Regions from separate parts of the Ruegeria sp. AM5 genome, predicted to be linked through region 1. Evidence: riboswitches for the same ligand, from Rfam matches in the RefSeq annotation. Region 1 holds a riboswitch; each other region holds the start of a gene.
The links. Region 1 has a riboswitch for cobalamin ahead of ACR0AH_RS19795 (hypothetical protein). Riboswitches for the same ligand answer to the same signal wherever they lie in the genome.
Positions count from the first base shown of each region.

Region 2: it holds a riboswitch for cobalamin, as region 1 does, so the genes downstream of both, ACR0AH_RS09835 (DUF1636 family protein) here and ACR0AH_RS19795 (hypothetical protein) in region 1, are expected to answer to the same signal.
Region 3: it holds a riboswitch for cobalamin, as region 1 does, so the genes downstream of both, ACR0AH_RS08590 (energy-coupling factor ABC transporter permease) here and ACR0AH_RS19795 (hypothetical protein) in region 1, are expected to answer to the same signal.
Region 4: it holds a riboswitch for cobalamin, as region 1 does, so the genes downstream of both, ACR0AH_RS06795 (DUF1636 family protein) here and ACR0AH_RS19795 (hypothetical protein) in region 1, are expected to answer to the same signal.

Region 1 is NZ_JBQFXC010000016.1:1,040-4,697, forward strand. It holds gene ACR0AH_RS19785 (DNA polymerase III subunit gamma/tau) at 1-834, opposite strand, end outside; gene ACR0AH_RS19790 (phosphatase domain-containing protein) at 1,007-1,507, shown strand; gene ACR0AH_RS19795 (hypothetical protein) at 1,512-1,919, opposite strand; cobalamin riboswitch at 2,011-2,230, opposite strand; gene ACR0AH_RS19800 (serine aminopeptidase domain-containing protein) at 2,353-3,210, shown strand; gene rsgA (ribosome small subunit-dependent GTPase A) at 3,247-3,658, opposite strand, start outside.
Region 2 is NZ_JBQFXC010000003.1:42,957-46,614, reverse strand. It holds gene cobN (cobaltochelatase subunit CobN) at 1-636, opposite strand, end outside; gene cobW (cobalamin biosynthesis protein CobW) at 642-1,697, opposite strand; gene ACR0AH_RS09835 (DUF1636 family protein) at 1,694-2,074, opposite strand; cobalamin riboswitch at 2,160-2,366, opposite strand; gene ACR0AH_RS09830 (NAD(P)-dependent oxidoreductase) at 2,469-3,458, shown strand; gene ACR0AH_RS09825 (glycosyltransferase family 2 protein) at 3,573-3,658, shown strand, end outside.
Region 3 is NZ_JBQFXC010000002.1:605,325-608,982, forward strand. It holds gene ACR0AH_RS08575 (heavy metal translocating P-type ATPase) at 1-414, opposite strand, end outside; gene ACR0AH_RS08580 (hypothetical protein) at 574-873, shown strand; gene ACR0AH_RS08585 (L,D-transpeptidase) at 915-1,577, opposite strand; cobalamin riboswitch at 1,793-2,005, shown strand; gene ACR0AH_RS08590 (energy-coupling factor ABC transporter permease) at 2,082-2,765, shown strand; gene ACR0AH_RS08595 (transglutaminase-like cysteine peptidase) at 2,871-3,110, opposite strand; gene ACR0AH_RS08600 (aminotransferase class V-fold PLP-dependent enzyme) at 3,369-3,658, shown strand, end outside.
Region 4 is NZ_JBQFXC010000002.1:182,242-185,899, reverse strand. It holds gene ACR0AH_RS06805 (ABC transporter substrate-binding protein) at 1-792, opposite strand, end outside; gene ACR0AH_RS06800 (ABC transporter ATP-binding protein) at 811-1,596, opposite strand; gene ACR0AH_RS06795 (DUF1636 family protein) at 1,593-1,949, opposite strand; cobalamin riboswitch at 2,052-2,259, opposite strand; gene ACR0AH_RS06790 (catalase family protein) at 2,518-3,585, shown strand; gene ACR0AH_RS06785 (peroxidase family protein) at 3,604-3,658, shown strand, end outside.

The DNA.
Region 1 (3,658 bases):
CTCGGTCAACGCGCCTGCAGCATCGCCGCGCAGGATCATATCCATCAGATCCAGCACCCGGCCCCGATCGGCCAGCCCCAGCATCGCGCGCACCTGATCCGCGCTGGTTTCACCGGCCCCGTGCGAGATCGCTTGATCCAGCAGTGAGGTCGCATCCCGCGCCGATCCCTCGGCGGCCCGGGTGATCAACGATAACGCATCCTCGGCAATCTGTGCCCCTTCGGCACCTGCAATCTTGCGCAGCAGTCCGATCATATCCTCCGGCTCGATCCGGCGCAGATCAAAGCGCTGGCAACGGGACAGGACGGTCACCGGGACCTTGCGAATCTCGGTGGTGGCAAAGATGAACTTCACGTGTTCGGGGGGTTCTTCCAGCGTCTTGAGCAGCGCGTTAAAAGCGCTGGTCGACAGCATGTGAACCTCGTCGATGATATAGATCTTGTAGCGCGCGGATGCAGCGCGATAGCGTACGCTGTCGATGATCTCGCGGATGTCATTGACACCGGTGCGGCTGGCGGCGTCCATCTCCATCACGTCGACATGGCGGCCCTCCATGATAGCCACGCAATGTTCACATTGACCGCAGGGTTCGGTTGTAGGGCCGCCGCTGCCATCGGGACCGATGCAGTTCATACCCTTGGCTATGATCCGAGCGGTCGTCGTCTTGCCGGTACCGCGGATACCGGTCATGATGAAGGCCTGCGCGATCCGGTCCGCCTCGAAGGCGTTTTTCAGAGTGCGCACCATGGCGTCCTGACCGACCAGATCGGCAAAGGTTTCGGGGCGGTATTTGCGGGCAAGAACCTGGTAGGCGGGGCTGGGCGTCTCGGTCATGTCTGCTCTGTCGGATTCGCGTTACGCCGCAGCGTAGAGGCCCCCGCCGCCCGCGTCCACAGCCAGCCGGGACGATTTTCATTTTGGAATGCGTGGGTATGCGGCTAAAATCCACTCTATTCTATTTACTGGACCAGTATGTTTTTGGGTAAAGTTTGTTTGGGGGGAGATTATGTCGCAACTGGTGGTTTATGCGTTGCAGGTTGGCGGAGGCACCTTGGCCTTGTCCTCGATGCCTGGGCGTGGAGGAACGTATGCAGAAGACCTTGATCTTATCGCAGACTGGAAGCCGGGACTTGTGATCTCGATGACCACTGAGGTCGAGATGATTCAGGATGGTGCGCGGAATTTTGGCGCTGATATTCAGGGGCGTGCCAGCAGATGGGTGCATTTGCCGATCGAAGATTTTGGCACGCCACCCAAAGAGATTTTGGACCGCTGGCCCCGCGTTGGCGCGACCGCACGTCAGGCGTTGTCAGGTGGTGGCCGTGTGCTAGTGCATTGCCGTGGTGGCTGTGGCCGATCCGGGATGGTGGTTCTGCGTCTGATGGTTGAATGCGGTGAACGGCCTGAGGCGGCATTGAAGCGATTGCGTACGGTGCGTCCTTGCGCAGTCGAGACAAATGCCCAGATGCTTTGGGCCGTTGAACCGGCCCGTGTTCAAGCCGTTTGACGGCTTAGACACCAACATGTGGCGAGATTTCGCCACCGTTGTGCTGCACCAGAAGCGAAGCCTCAAGCATGGCGCAAGGAGGATTCCTAAGCAGGTCTGCGGGTAGGCTGCGGTACTCGGTTCCGAACATCATGTCTGCGTAGTCATCCAGCCGGCCGGTATCGATTTCAGGATCGGTTCCGCAGAATACACGTATCTGGTCGCATTGGGCGCGAAAGCGGGCGGTGCATCCTTCCGGGCAGTGCGACAGATCTATGGTGCCTTCAATCTCAAACTCAGTTTTCGTGACCGGTTTTGTGGCGGACATGGTCTGCGTCAGAGCCCGCGCCATCTGTGCCAATGCGGGGCAGGGTGCGCCAGTACGTTGGCACACGGTCGCCGCGAATTCGTGTGTTTTGGTCTTCCAGATCATCAATGCGCCCTCCGCGCGCAAGGCGAGGGCGTGGCACAGGTTGGTCGTTGCGGAGCACGATCAAACCCGTCCCGGACTCCCCGCCCGAGTTTCGGTTCTACATCTGATGGCAGGTCTCCTGACTTGCGGGTCATCGCTTTGCCGACCTTCCCAGCCTTCAAGGCCAGTGGTATCTCGGCATTGCTCTCCGCTTACAGTTGCGGGGGCAGTCTCGGACTAGGTTCTTTCCGGATTTATCCGGGCAGAACCGCACCGTGTTCCCTTTTCATCCCGGCCCGATTGGGCGCGAGAACCATCGCGACATGGCTATCGGCTGCGCCGTGCCCGAGTCAAGAAGATTGCGTCAGGCAAGTGACGTACGGTCCAGCCACGTCAACCTTGACTTGAGGCGCTTCGGGTGAACTGATCAGTTCAGTCGGTATTGGAGGGCACCATGTTGGACACACAGCAGGCGGTTGTGACCGAGGATTTTCAGATCCCGTCCGACCCGGCAATGTTGTCGGCGCGGCTTTACCGTCCGGTTGCCGACCCCGAAAAGGTGGTCGTCATAAACGGTGCGACTGGGGTGCCGAGGGATTACTATCAGTACTTCGCCCGATGGCTCGCCGAAGAACAGGGCATGGCCTGCCTGACTTACGATTACCGGGATTTTGGTCACTCTTTGGTGGGTTCGCAAAAGCGGTCAAATGTCACCATGGCCGATTGGGCGTTGATCGACATTCCATCCGCCCGGGCCGAGATGCGCCGACGGTTTCCGCAGGCCAAGCTATGGAGCATCGGTCATTCCTTGGGCGGAATGTTTGGCCCGATCCAACCCGATATCGATCAGATCGACAGGATGATCTGTGTCTGTTCGGGTCTGGTAACGCTGGCGGATCACCCTTGGCCTTATCGCGCTTTGGCGGCGTTGTTCTGGTATGGTCACGCGCCGCTGGTGGTCAAGGCGCTTGGCTACCTGCCCGGGCGGTTGGTCGGGTTTGGATCGGACCTGCCTGCCCAAGTCTATTGGCAATGGCGCAAATGGTGCACCGCCCCCAAAAGCTATGTGCCAGAGATCGGCACGACACTGCCCGCCGCCCGCTGGAAAGACTTGGGCAAACGTGTCGATCTGTTTACCTTCGCAGATGATGAAATGGTGCCGCCGGATGCTGTCTGGCGTCTTGCCGATCTCTATGGACCCAAAGCCGGGCGCCATCTGCTTGCACCAAGCGAATTCGGAGTGTCCAAGATCGGCCATATCGGTGCATTCGCAAGACGGAATGCGGCAGTCTGGCCTAGGCTGATCGCCTGATAGCGCTGGGCACCGGTAGGTCGGTGCCCAGCTTCGTTATAGCCCTTTACGGGATTTTTTCTCGTGCATCACGCTGCGCACCATCTTGCCGAAAGCCTTGTCACGGGCGCGGGCCTGCGCCACCGAAGCGGAATTGTGTTGGTCTTCGCGCCGCAGCTTGCGCCAGCGGTCCAGCCGCGCGGGATCAAGCGTACCAGCGTCGATTGCCGCCTGCACCGCACATCCGGGCTCAGACTCGTGCTGACAATCCGAGAAGCGGCAATCCAGGCTGAGGTCTGAGATGTCCGAAAATACCTCATCCAACCCCTCCTGCGCATCCAGCAGACGCAACGCGCGCATGCCGGGCGTATCGATCAGCCAGCCGCCATTGCGCATGCGATGCAAGGCGCGTGCAGTTGTTGTGTGCCTGCCGCGCGCATCGTCTTCGCGAATACCTGCGGTGGCCTGA
Region 2 (3,658 bases), on a different contig from region 1:
CAGATAAGCACGATAGAGGGTTACGATGATACGTTTCGCATCACCGGGCAGAGCGTTTTCTGCAGGGATCACACCGCGATCCGGGCACCAGGCGCCGCATTCAGGGATGGTCTTCGCGCCCATGACCGGACCTGCATACAACCCCGCAGCCAGTGCCATCTGCGCCAGAGCGGCCTGCGCCGCGACCTCACCGCCGGTGTCGCACAGATGCGCCAGCCGCCGCAGGGTCGAGACAGGCAGGGTAGAGTAATCATCCAGCCGCGTATCCTCGCGACCGTCTGCGGGCAGCACGGCCAGTGCAATCCCTTTGGCCTGCGCCAGCGCCAGAACCTGCTGCAAGCCGTACGCCCAATAGGGCACTCCACCGATCAGACGGATCAGGATGCCCTTTGCGCCCTCCAGTGTCTGCTCGACATATGTGTCGACTGAGAGGGGATGCTTCAGCGCCGTCAGATTGGCCAGCCGCATCGTTGGCATGCGTCCTTCAGGCCCACCTCCACGATGCCATCCCGCCGCGAAAGCGCCAAGGTCACTGTCGGAAAAGGACAGCACCACCAGGTCCGCCGGGCTCTGACCCAGATCGGTCGGGGTCTCGGTTTCTTCGAGCCCATGGCTTTCGCGGAAGACGACGTGCATAGGTCTTACTCGGCAGCCTCGGTTACACCCACGAGGATATCCCGGATCTCGGCCTCTTTGATATCGTCATGCTCGGCAATGACCACAAGGCGCGAGCGACGGTCTTCGCGGGGCTCCCATGGGCGGTCATATTGGTGACGCACGCGCGCACCGACGGCCTGAACCAGTAGGCGCATGGGCTTGCCCTGAACGGCGGCATAGCCTTTGACGCGCAGGATATTCAACTCGTTGGCCAATCGTTCAATCTTGGCGACCAGATCAATCGGATCGGTTTGCTCGGGCAGTTCAACGATGATGCTTTCGAAATCGTCATGCTCGTGATCGTGATGGCCGTCGTGATGGCTGGGACGCGCGTCCATGTCATCCTCGGCCGCGGCTTCTAGACCCAGCACGACGCGGACGTCCACGGCACCCTCAGCCACTTCGACTACGGGCAGAGGGCGGGGCGCTTCGGCGGCGATGATCTCTTTCGCTTTCGCAACGCCTTCCGGGCCAGCCAGATCAGGCTTGGTCAGCAGAATGATGTCGGCGCAGGAAATCTGATCCTCGAACACCTCGGACAAGGGAGTTTCATGATCAATCGAGTCATCTGCCATGCGTTGCGCATCCACCGCCTCGACATTCGGAGCGAACCGACCAGCGGCCACGGCCTCGGCGTCGGCCAGAGCAATCACGCCATCGACGGTTATTTTCGAGCGGATATCGGGCCAGTCGAACGCCTTCAACAACGGTTTAGGCAGGGCAAGACCGGAGGTTTCGATCAGGATGTGATCGGGGCGCGGCTCTAGTGCCATCAGGGCTTCAATGGTCGGGATGAAATCATCGGCCACGGTGCAGCAGATGCAACCATTGGCCAGTTCCATGATGTTTTCCGCGGGGCAATCAGGAATGGCGCAGGACTTCAGGATATCGCCATCGACGCCGACATCGCCGAATTCGTTGACGACCACCGCCAGACGCTTGCCCTGCGGGTTCTGCATCAGATGGCGCACCAGTGTGGTTTTGCCCGAGCCCAAAAAGCCGGTGATCACAGTGACGGGGAGTTTTTCGAGATTGCTCATTTCAGGGCTCCAATCGGGGGAATGCGGGCCGCACAGTTTTTGCGGAAATGTTCGGGACGTTCGCGCCATTTGACCAAACCGTCCTCGGTGGCGAGGTATTTGGCTGCGCCTTCGACGATGGTTTCGACATGGTCGATCTCGTTCAGATGCTCATACACGAAAGTCCAGCGATCCGGTCCTCCGCGTAGCACGATCGAGCAGCCTTCATCGCAATTCGACAGGCATTCCACAGCTTTCAAGGTAATGCCTTCGGGCAGGCCCGCCTGTTCAAGCGCCTTGTGCAGCAACGTGCCGGGGCGCTGGGCGTCATCCTCGACAGGCAGCCCGCGACGGCAGGTAGTGCAAACCAACAGTTCGACCGGTGCGGTCTCGGTCATGTCTCTCATCCCCCCAAATCCTCTTCGTGGGGGACGGGGTTTCATGCGGGCCGATCACAGCCCCACACCGGAACACCCCGTCCGGTTTCATCTTCGGGCGTTGGCAGGTCTCCCGGCTTGCGGATGTCAGAGGAGGCCTCTGTCGGATGTCCCGCCTTCCCGGCCATACTGCCAGTGGCTTTGGGCACCCTCTCCGGTCACGGTCGCGGGGGCGGCTGCGTTTGACGGCAAAAACCGCTGACGCATTCCCTTTTCATCTGCTCTCGCAGACACCAACGAAAGGGACATGCGGCAGGGCAGGGTTGCTTGTCAAGCGAGTCGCGCCGATCCGTGAAAAAGCGGATAAAAAGCGACCTGTCGGGGTCGCTGGGCGGCATGATACTTCTGCAACGACATGCTGGCATGGCAGCAAGATGCGAACAGGAGGATACCGCGCATGAAAGTAGGGTTTATCGGGCTGGGGAATGTAGGGGGCAAGCTATCTGGATCGCTGCTACGAAACGGTATCGATCTGACGGTTCATGACCTGAACCCGGATCTGGTGACCGAATTCGTCGCCAAGGGTGCCAAAGCCGCCAAAAGTCCGGCGCAGCTGATGCGTGATTGCGATGCGGTGATAACCTGTTTGCCTTCTCCTGCGGCCTCGGATGCGGTGATGCAGGAAATGTTGCCAGAGGTCGGCCCTGGCAAAATCTGGATGGAAATGTCGACCACCGATGAAGCCGAAGTCAAACGCCTTGGCGCAATGGTCATTGAACGAGGCGGGGCTGCAGTGGATTGCCCGGTTTCCGGCGGATGTCACCGGGCAGCGACGGGTAATATCTCGATCTTCGCAGGCTGTGATCGTGAGACTTTTGAACGTATCCTGCCATTCCTGACCACCATGGGGCGGCGCATTTTGCACACGGGCGATCTGGGCTCGGCCTCTGTTCTGAAGGTGTTGACCAATTATCTGGCTACCGCCAACCTGATCACCTGCGCCGAGGCATTGGTGACAGCCAAGGCCGCCGGCATGGACCTTGGAACCACCTATGAGGCGATTAAGATATCGTCAGGCACATCCTTCGTGCACGAGACCGAAAGTCAGGTCATCCTGAACGGCTCGCGCGATATTTCCTTCACCATGGACCTGGTGAAAAAAGATATCGGTCTGTTTCAGGAGGTCGCCGACCGTGCCGGAGTTCCTCTTGAGATAAACCCATTGATGATCAAGATTTTCGAAGATGGCATCGCGCGATATGGTGAGCGTGAATTGTCCCCGAACATCATCAGGCGGCTAGAGGACGCGACCGGACTGGAGATCCAGGCGCCAGGGTTCCCAACCGAGATGCTGGACGACGAGCCAGAAGAACCGGGTTATGAGGTGATCCCACAGAATCGGTAGATAGATTAATCGGCAAGCATTGCGGCTGTCTGGCGACCTGGTTGGACAAAATTCTGGTGCTATTCTAAATAGGTCGACAGGAGTCCGACACCGGCACAGGCAAGAGAACAACTTATGACGAATGAGACCTTTCTCATCGTAACAACGATGAAAAACGAAGGGCCTTTCATGATCGATTGGGTGGCCTACAACCACGCAAT
Region 3 (3,658 bases), on a different contig from region 1:
AAAACCTGCTGCCCAAAACCCTCCGCTAAGAGTGGTGAACCGCCGCTGACGTGCAATATGCGCCGCCTGGTCCTGGGCGGCATTTCCGTCATCCCATGGTTTGGCGGTCATACCAGTACTCGCAACCAGCAGCATGACATCTTCGTCAGATAACTTGGAAGCACTTTCAAGAAGCGTCATCCGACCGTTGATCACATCAAATGCGAGATGCTCTTCACCACCTGCTTTCGGGCCGACGACACGGTTCAGGATCGCCACCTCTTCGGCGCAATCAAGGCCAGAGACCTGAAAGCTTCTACCACCTTCAGGAATTGGACCGACGGGGGCGATGTCGCCACACCCGCCACTACCGCATGCGTGGTGACCATGTTTGTTTTTGTGGCCATGGTCGTGGCTATGGGTATCGGATGACATGATTGGACCTCAAGAATCTCTATGGTCCTTTGTAAATAGTTCCTACAGTAACTAGAGCTTCAATACCTTTTTATATTTTTTCATCCGGGTTCTTTGCCTGCGATATTGTTAGTTCATTTCGTCTTGCGGGCCGGCCGTGTGGATGCAATCTAATTGCAGATGACGCTAAAAATTTGGAACAGATCAATGCAGAAACGGATCGCAATTACCATCACGTTAGTCTCGATTACGGCTGGTTGCTCAGCCCAGTTCACCGGGGCCAAAAGCAAAGCACTTGAACCAGGCAACGTGCCAGATTCGGTCGTAGCGCTGGCAGGGCCGGCGCAGGATTTGACCACGGCGCGCCTCCTGCCCGAAGACAATTGCTTTTGGTATGAGCACAGCGGACCCGTCGAGACGACATTGGTACCATTGCGCGCGACGAATGGCGCTCCGATCTGCATTGCGCGCGACGCCTGATCGAAATGAGGGCAGCGACGTCCATGTACGCTGCCCAATATTCATGAGCGGGCTGTGACGCTATCTTCGGCAGAGTATAGGAAAGCGGTCGAGCCGGTTTTCACGTTTGGGTAGAGGTCATTGATATGAGCCATGATCATTCGCACACATCCAGAACTTGCGCGACCGCCGATGCTTCTTGGCTCAGGCGTGCCGTGAATTCTGAGATATGTGTCTCGGTCTCCAACGTATAGATAAAGGGCACGAGAGCCGAGAGCATTATTCGGCCCGGGCTCCATGCCATTCCGGAATTCCGCGTATTCGGGGTTGCGCTCGATCATTGAAGCGGTTGGTGTCCAGTGTGGCCATTCGACCTTTCGGCGGATAACATAGGTGCCGGGCTCGTAAAGGTTCCCGCGCGCGATCGCTACGCCATAGCGCATTGCGGTCCCGCCTTCTTCGATATGATAGAGATAGCGCGCGACGGCATCCACATGGATGTCACCTGGAACCAAACCATCATTTGCCGCGACGCGTCTTGGTAAAAAACGGTCATGAACACCCCACGGATTTGAGGTCATTGGATCGTAACCAATTGGCGTGACCTGACTGTCCCAATAGGTCTTCTGCGATGCGGTTGGCCAGGTTTTGGCGATCAATGGACTGGCCGCAGACGCCGAGAACAGCGCTGTGGTGGATTGAATGAAATGGCGCCTTGTAAGCATAGGTCTCGTCCTGGTTCACAAGTTTAACGTATTTGGATCGCACTATCGCGAATTAATCCGAATCTTAAAGCCTCTAGCAGCTAGAGCTTCAAGAGGTTTCAGGTAACGCTTGGTTTACCCAGTTGATCACGTGACCGGTTGCGTGAATCCTGCTTCGGTCGAGTTTACATTGGAATAGGTCGCAAAGACAATTGACACAGGCGAAGCCGCCATTGTAGCGGTGATTTGTTTTCGGTTCCTGATGGCGGAAGCCAAAAGGATTAAAAGGGAATACGGTTCGGTGTTTTCAATGGCGCCAATTCCGTAACTGCCCCCGCAACTGTGAGCGGAGAGCGATGCCAAGACACCACTGGTTCGTAATGGAACCGGGAAGGTTGGCGGAGCGAGCACCCGCGAGTCAGGAGACCTGCCGTAAAGCGCCGGGCTATGCCCAGACTGAACCTGTCGGCCTTACGGTCGATTCAACCTGACAAGCCGCCGGGTGAGGCGGTAGGGAGAAAGAACATGCATATCGAACCGGGCATCGTGAATGGTGCCAAAATCGCGCTTTCCTATGTTACCGCCGCAGGTGCGGCTACTTACGCAGCGAAAGAAACGTTTTCCACATTGCGTGCGAATGGACCTGCATCTTTTGTTATGCGCTCGGTGCTCGCCACCGTTGGGGTTTTCCTTTTCTTCGAAGTCCTGCCGCATTTCCCGGTTGGTGTCTCTGAAGTCCACTTCATCCTGGGGTCGACGCTGTTTCTGCTTCTCGGTGCTGCACCCGCGGCTTTTGGATTGGCAGCTGGTCTCCTGATTCAGGGTGTGTTTTTTGCCCCGTTCGATCTTCCGCAGTACTTCATCAACCTGACCACTCTGCTGGTGCCGCTATTTGCGCTACAGGCACTGGCCAGCCGCATCATCGCACCCGGCACAGCATATGTTGACCTCAAATATGGCCAAGCTCTTGCCCTAAGTGCGACGTATCAGGGAGGAGTAGTCGCATGGGTTGGGTTCTGGGCCTTCTACGGCCAGGGTTTCGGCGCAGAAACCATGGCGTCGGTTCTGTCCTTTGGCGGCGCTTATATGCTGGTAATTGTCATTGAGCCGATTGCTGATCTGGCAGTGCTTGCGGCAGCCAAGGCAATGCGCGGTTTGAACAGTACAGGTCTGGTGACTCCGCGTTTGTACAACGCTGCGAAAGCTTGACCAAAGTTTGAAGCGGTGTCCTAAACTTGGGTTGCCGCGAAACAACCAGTAGTCGCAGGACCAAAATTTTATTGTGGCGCGTCTCTAGGGCGCGCCACATTGTTTTTAGCAGCTAGAAACCCGCACCCAACGATCAGGGTGATTTGGGTCCTGTATTCGTAGGAAAAGATACCTCGTTTCCTTCCACGATTTGATCCTGTTGGTGACACTGTCCAGAATCAAATCGCCATCACTCGAGCGACAAACTAGAACAGCATGGCCACTGCGATTGGTGTCCAAGACGGTAGCAATCAGTAGCTTCGCAGGGTCCAAGCCGTTCTGCATTAGCTCAAATTTCTTTTGCAAGGCGATGTCTCTAGAACAACGCTCAGGTTACAAACCGTCGGCCTGACCAGCGGTTTCTCAACCAAGCGAAGGCATGCGTGAGGGTGTGATCGGGCCGACGAAATTGAAATTCGCGAACCATATTGCTCTTGTGGCTGAGTTCTCTTGGCTCGATGGTCTCAATTTCCACCCACAATGCCCCAAGTTTTTTTGTGAGTAGTTTTGCAAAAAGGGCGCATATATCTTGCCAGAATGACATTTTCGCAGGAATGGTTCCCGATGACCAAGATCACTCCAGAATTGCTTGAACAAATCCGTGCCCGATTTGCGCAGGTTGACCACTGCCCGCAGCAGGGACCGCGTATTTTCTTTGAAAACGCGGGTGGGGCGCTGACGCTGAATTCGGTTGTGGGCACCTCGCAGGCTTATGCTGCGATCCCTGACAATCAGGGCCGCGACAACCCGGGAAGTCACGAACTGGTGCGGGTAATCAACAAGGCCAAAGAAGATATGGCCGTGTTCATGAACGCCCCCGGTGGCCAGTTCTTTGTCGGCGAAAGCGGGACCGA
Region 4 (3,658 bases), on a different contig from region 1:
GGTGTCCTCGGCACCATTGCCGGTCTGATAATCCAACAAAACCAGGAATTCCGGGTTCGATGCGGCAACGGCCTCCCACGAAGTGCGGCCCCAGCTCGTGTCCATATCATGAGTGACGTTTTCACCACCGGCGGCTGTGATCATCGCGTCGGGAATCGCGAATTTACCGGCGGTAAACGGAGCATCTGCAGGACCATCCAGAAGAAAGACGCGGGGCTTGGGCAGTTCAGCAGTCTTGGCTTCGATCGCTGCCAGCTGCTCTTTCCAGCCCGAGACCAGAGCCTCGGCCTTGTCTTCGACTTGCATCACCTTGCCCAAGCGCAACACATCGCCAAACAGAAGATCCATGCTGGCTTCGGGGCGATCCTTGTCCAGATGGACACAGCTTTCCGTTAGAACCAAGGTCTTGATTCCGAACGGTTCCAATGTATCTGGGGTCACATCACCACCCGGCTTCATGCCATAGTACCAACCGGCAAAGAACAGGTCGGGTTCAACCGCCACCAAGTTTTCGACGGTCGGATATTTCGGCGCAAGCTCGGGGATGTCGCCGCGCAGGGCATCAAAATCAGGGCTGGTCTTGTACCAGCCGGTGATGCCGGTCAGGCCGACGATCTTGTCCTGCAGACCCAATGCAAAAGCCATATCGGTCATGTTCATGTCATGCACAACCAGGCGCTCGGGCGCGGTATCAAAAACCAGCTGTTCGCCGCAGTTGTCTACGGTGACTTCTTGCGCAGCAGCACCGCTTGCCATGGCGGTGGCCAACGCCACGGGCCAGATGTATTTCATCTCAGTGTGTTCCTTCGACTAAGTTGAGATTGTGGTTCTTCGAATATCAAGCGCCGGGATCACGCGGCCTTCGTGGAGAAAGCAGAGGAAATCAACGCCAAAAGTTTCGCGGACTCTTTCGGGTGTCAGCACCTTGTCCACCGATCCAAACTCGATCATGCGGGTCGATTTCATCAGCGCCACGTGTGTGGCGAATTCGGGGATCATGACCAGATCGTGTACGATCATGACCACGGTGATCCCAAGCTCGGCGACCAAAGACAGCATCCGCCCTTTTGCATCAGGATCCAGATGGTTGGTCGGTTCGTCCAGAAACAGCAACGAAGGGTTCTGCGCCAAAGCACGTGCGATATGGGCACGCTGACGTTCGCCTCCGGACAGTTGGGCCATGCGCTTGTCCGCGAGATTGGCGAGACCGGTCAGGTCTAAAATCCGGTCCAGCTCTTGCGCGTGGCCTTCGGCAGAGCGGTCCGCACGGATGGGTATTTGCCCCAGCGCAACATAATCGCGCAACGCCAAGCGTCCATCGGGCAGTTCCTGCTGACCTACCACTGCAATCATGCGCGCACGCTCTTTGGCGGAGAGCTGTTTCAGACTGCGTCCTTTGATCCGAACATCGCCAAGTGCCAGCGGCTCAGCGCCGCACAACAGATTGAGAAGCGTCGTTTTCCCCGCCCCGTTCGGGCCGGCGATGGCTAGAATGGAACCCTCGTACAACTCGAACGAGACGCCCTGCAACAGGACATCTCCGGTAAGGGCATAATACTCAAGGTTTTCGGCAATCAGAAAGGGTGGCAACGTCATTGCGATGCCCCCTGTTCGATCCGCGGCATGCGCGAGAGGGTTTTATTGAACAACGCCTGCGGGCGATCAGTGGCATTTGTCCAGCCATCCGGGCTTTCACGATACTGCGCTGCAAACTCAGCCAGCGCCTGCACCTCATCCGCGGTCTGAATGCCACCAAAAAGGTATTGCGCCTTTCCTACGGCCTGGAACCCAACCGTTCTGGGACTATCGCAGCCTGCCATGCAAGACGACGCGCGGATCGCAAAACTGCGATGTAATTTCCCAGTCAACGCATCGCAAATTTCATCAAGGGGCAGCCCTTCAGTGCAGCTTTCGCAGACTAGAATGAAATGATCAGGCGTATCTGGCATGGTCCACTCCACTTGTTTCCAAGCGCATGCGGAAGCTGCCGACAATGTAAACACGCGATTGACGCGCCATCAAAGCCTCCTTCCAGGACGCCCCGCCCCGGGTTGGTTAAACATCTGATGGCAGGTCTCCTGACTTGCGGGTCCACGCTCGGCCAACCTTCCCGACCCTGTGGACCAGTGGCTGTTTGGCCTTGCTCACCGCTTACAGTTGCGGGGGCAGTTACGGAATTGGCACCTTTTGGCAAACCTCACCGTATTCCCTTTTCATCCCGCGGCAACACCACCGGGAACCATCAATCGATTGAGTGCCCGAGAACACCGGACACGTCAATGATAAAGTCGAAGGCGCCGAACTCTGGTCGAGGATCGAGCGCGGGCAACCACGTGTCCGTAGCACCAACCGAATGGGTTGGGCTGCGCGCCGAATTTGTCTGGCCACGGGTGTCCATAGTTGGTGTGTTTGGAAATTAGACAATCTGAGGTAAGCTGAACAAATTTAGAGGTTTAGCTTTGTCAGCGCCTTACCCCTGATTGATCATTGCCTGGGTTTATCCAAGGAGACGGTTCTTTGACGCATGTTTCGCAAAACGCATTGCCGCCGGATATTGTTGATGATGTCATTGACCACAATCTCGAGGCCGTTGCACGGTGGAAAAGCCATCGCTTAAGGGCTCAGCATGGGCGCAGTCACGGGTGTGTGGCTGCAACATTCACCGTCAGAAACGATCTACCAGAACAGTTCCGTCACGGCCTGTTTGAACAGCCCGCAGCCTATTCAGCCGCACTTCGCTTTTCCAACGGCGCGCATCTGGATGACCGGAAATCGGATGCCCACGGGATGGCGATCAAGCTTTTTGACGTGCCAGGCCCCAAGCTGATCGACGCCGAAGCACTTGCGCATCTGGGGACCACACAACTCAGCGACGAGTTCGATTTTGTATTGGTCGATCAGGATGTGTTTCCCAGCTATGTCCCCGATGAATATGAGCGATTGGGCAGGCTTGTCGCCACATTACAAGCGGTCCAGCACGCGATCAAAGGGCGACGAAATTGGAGCCTTAGGTTGATCATCAAAGGGCTGCGCGCAGGATTTCGAGCCTTCCTCACTCGTGAAGGCAAGCGTCAGTTTCGCGTCGCGAGTGATTTCGCCTCGAACTATATGCACTCACCTTTTGAGGTCCATTTCTGGTCGACAACACCGTATCGGCTGGGCCCCGATCTAACGATCAGATACCTGGCCCGCAGCGCTAAACTAAAAATTCCGGCACATCCGGTAGACGACCCAGATGGGATCGGGCAGTGTTTGCGGCAAGACGTGGCCGATGGAGATAATCACTTCGAGCTGTGTGTGATTGAGCCCCCGCGCCCGGCCGACGAATTCGATGTGCTAGACAATCGCATCCGGTGGGCATGCGATCCGCAACCAAATGCACCTCTTGATCCGTACCATCATACCGTCACGCCCGTGGCGGATATCACGATTCCCAAAGGTGCAGAATTTGATCCGCAGAATGGCGACGCGATGAGCTTCTCGCCTTGGCGTGTCACGGCAGATCACGAACCTTTAGGACCGATTAATGCGATCCGGCTCAGAACCTATCTGAGCCTGGCCCGCGCCCGGTTCCCGAATCGATGACCAAACGGAGATGTATTGATGCTGGACGTTGATGATCTGATCAAACTCGGATTCAAGATCTCCCCACCCGTTA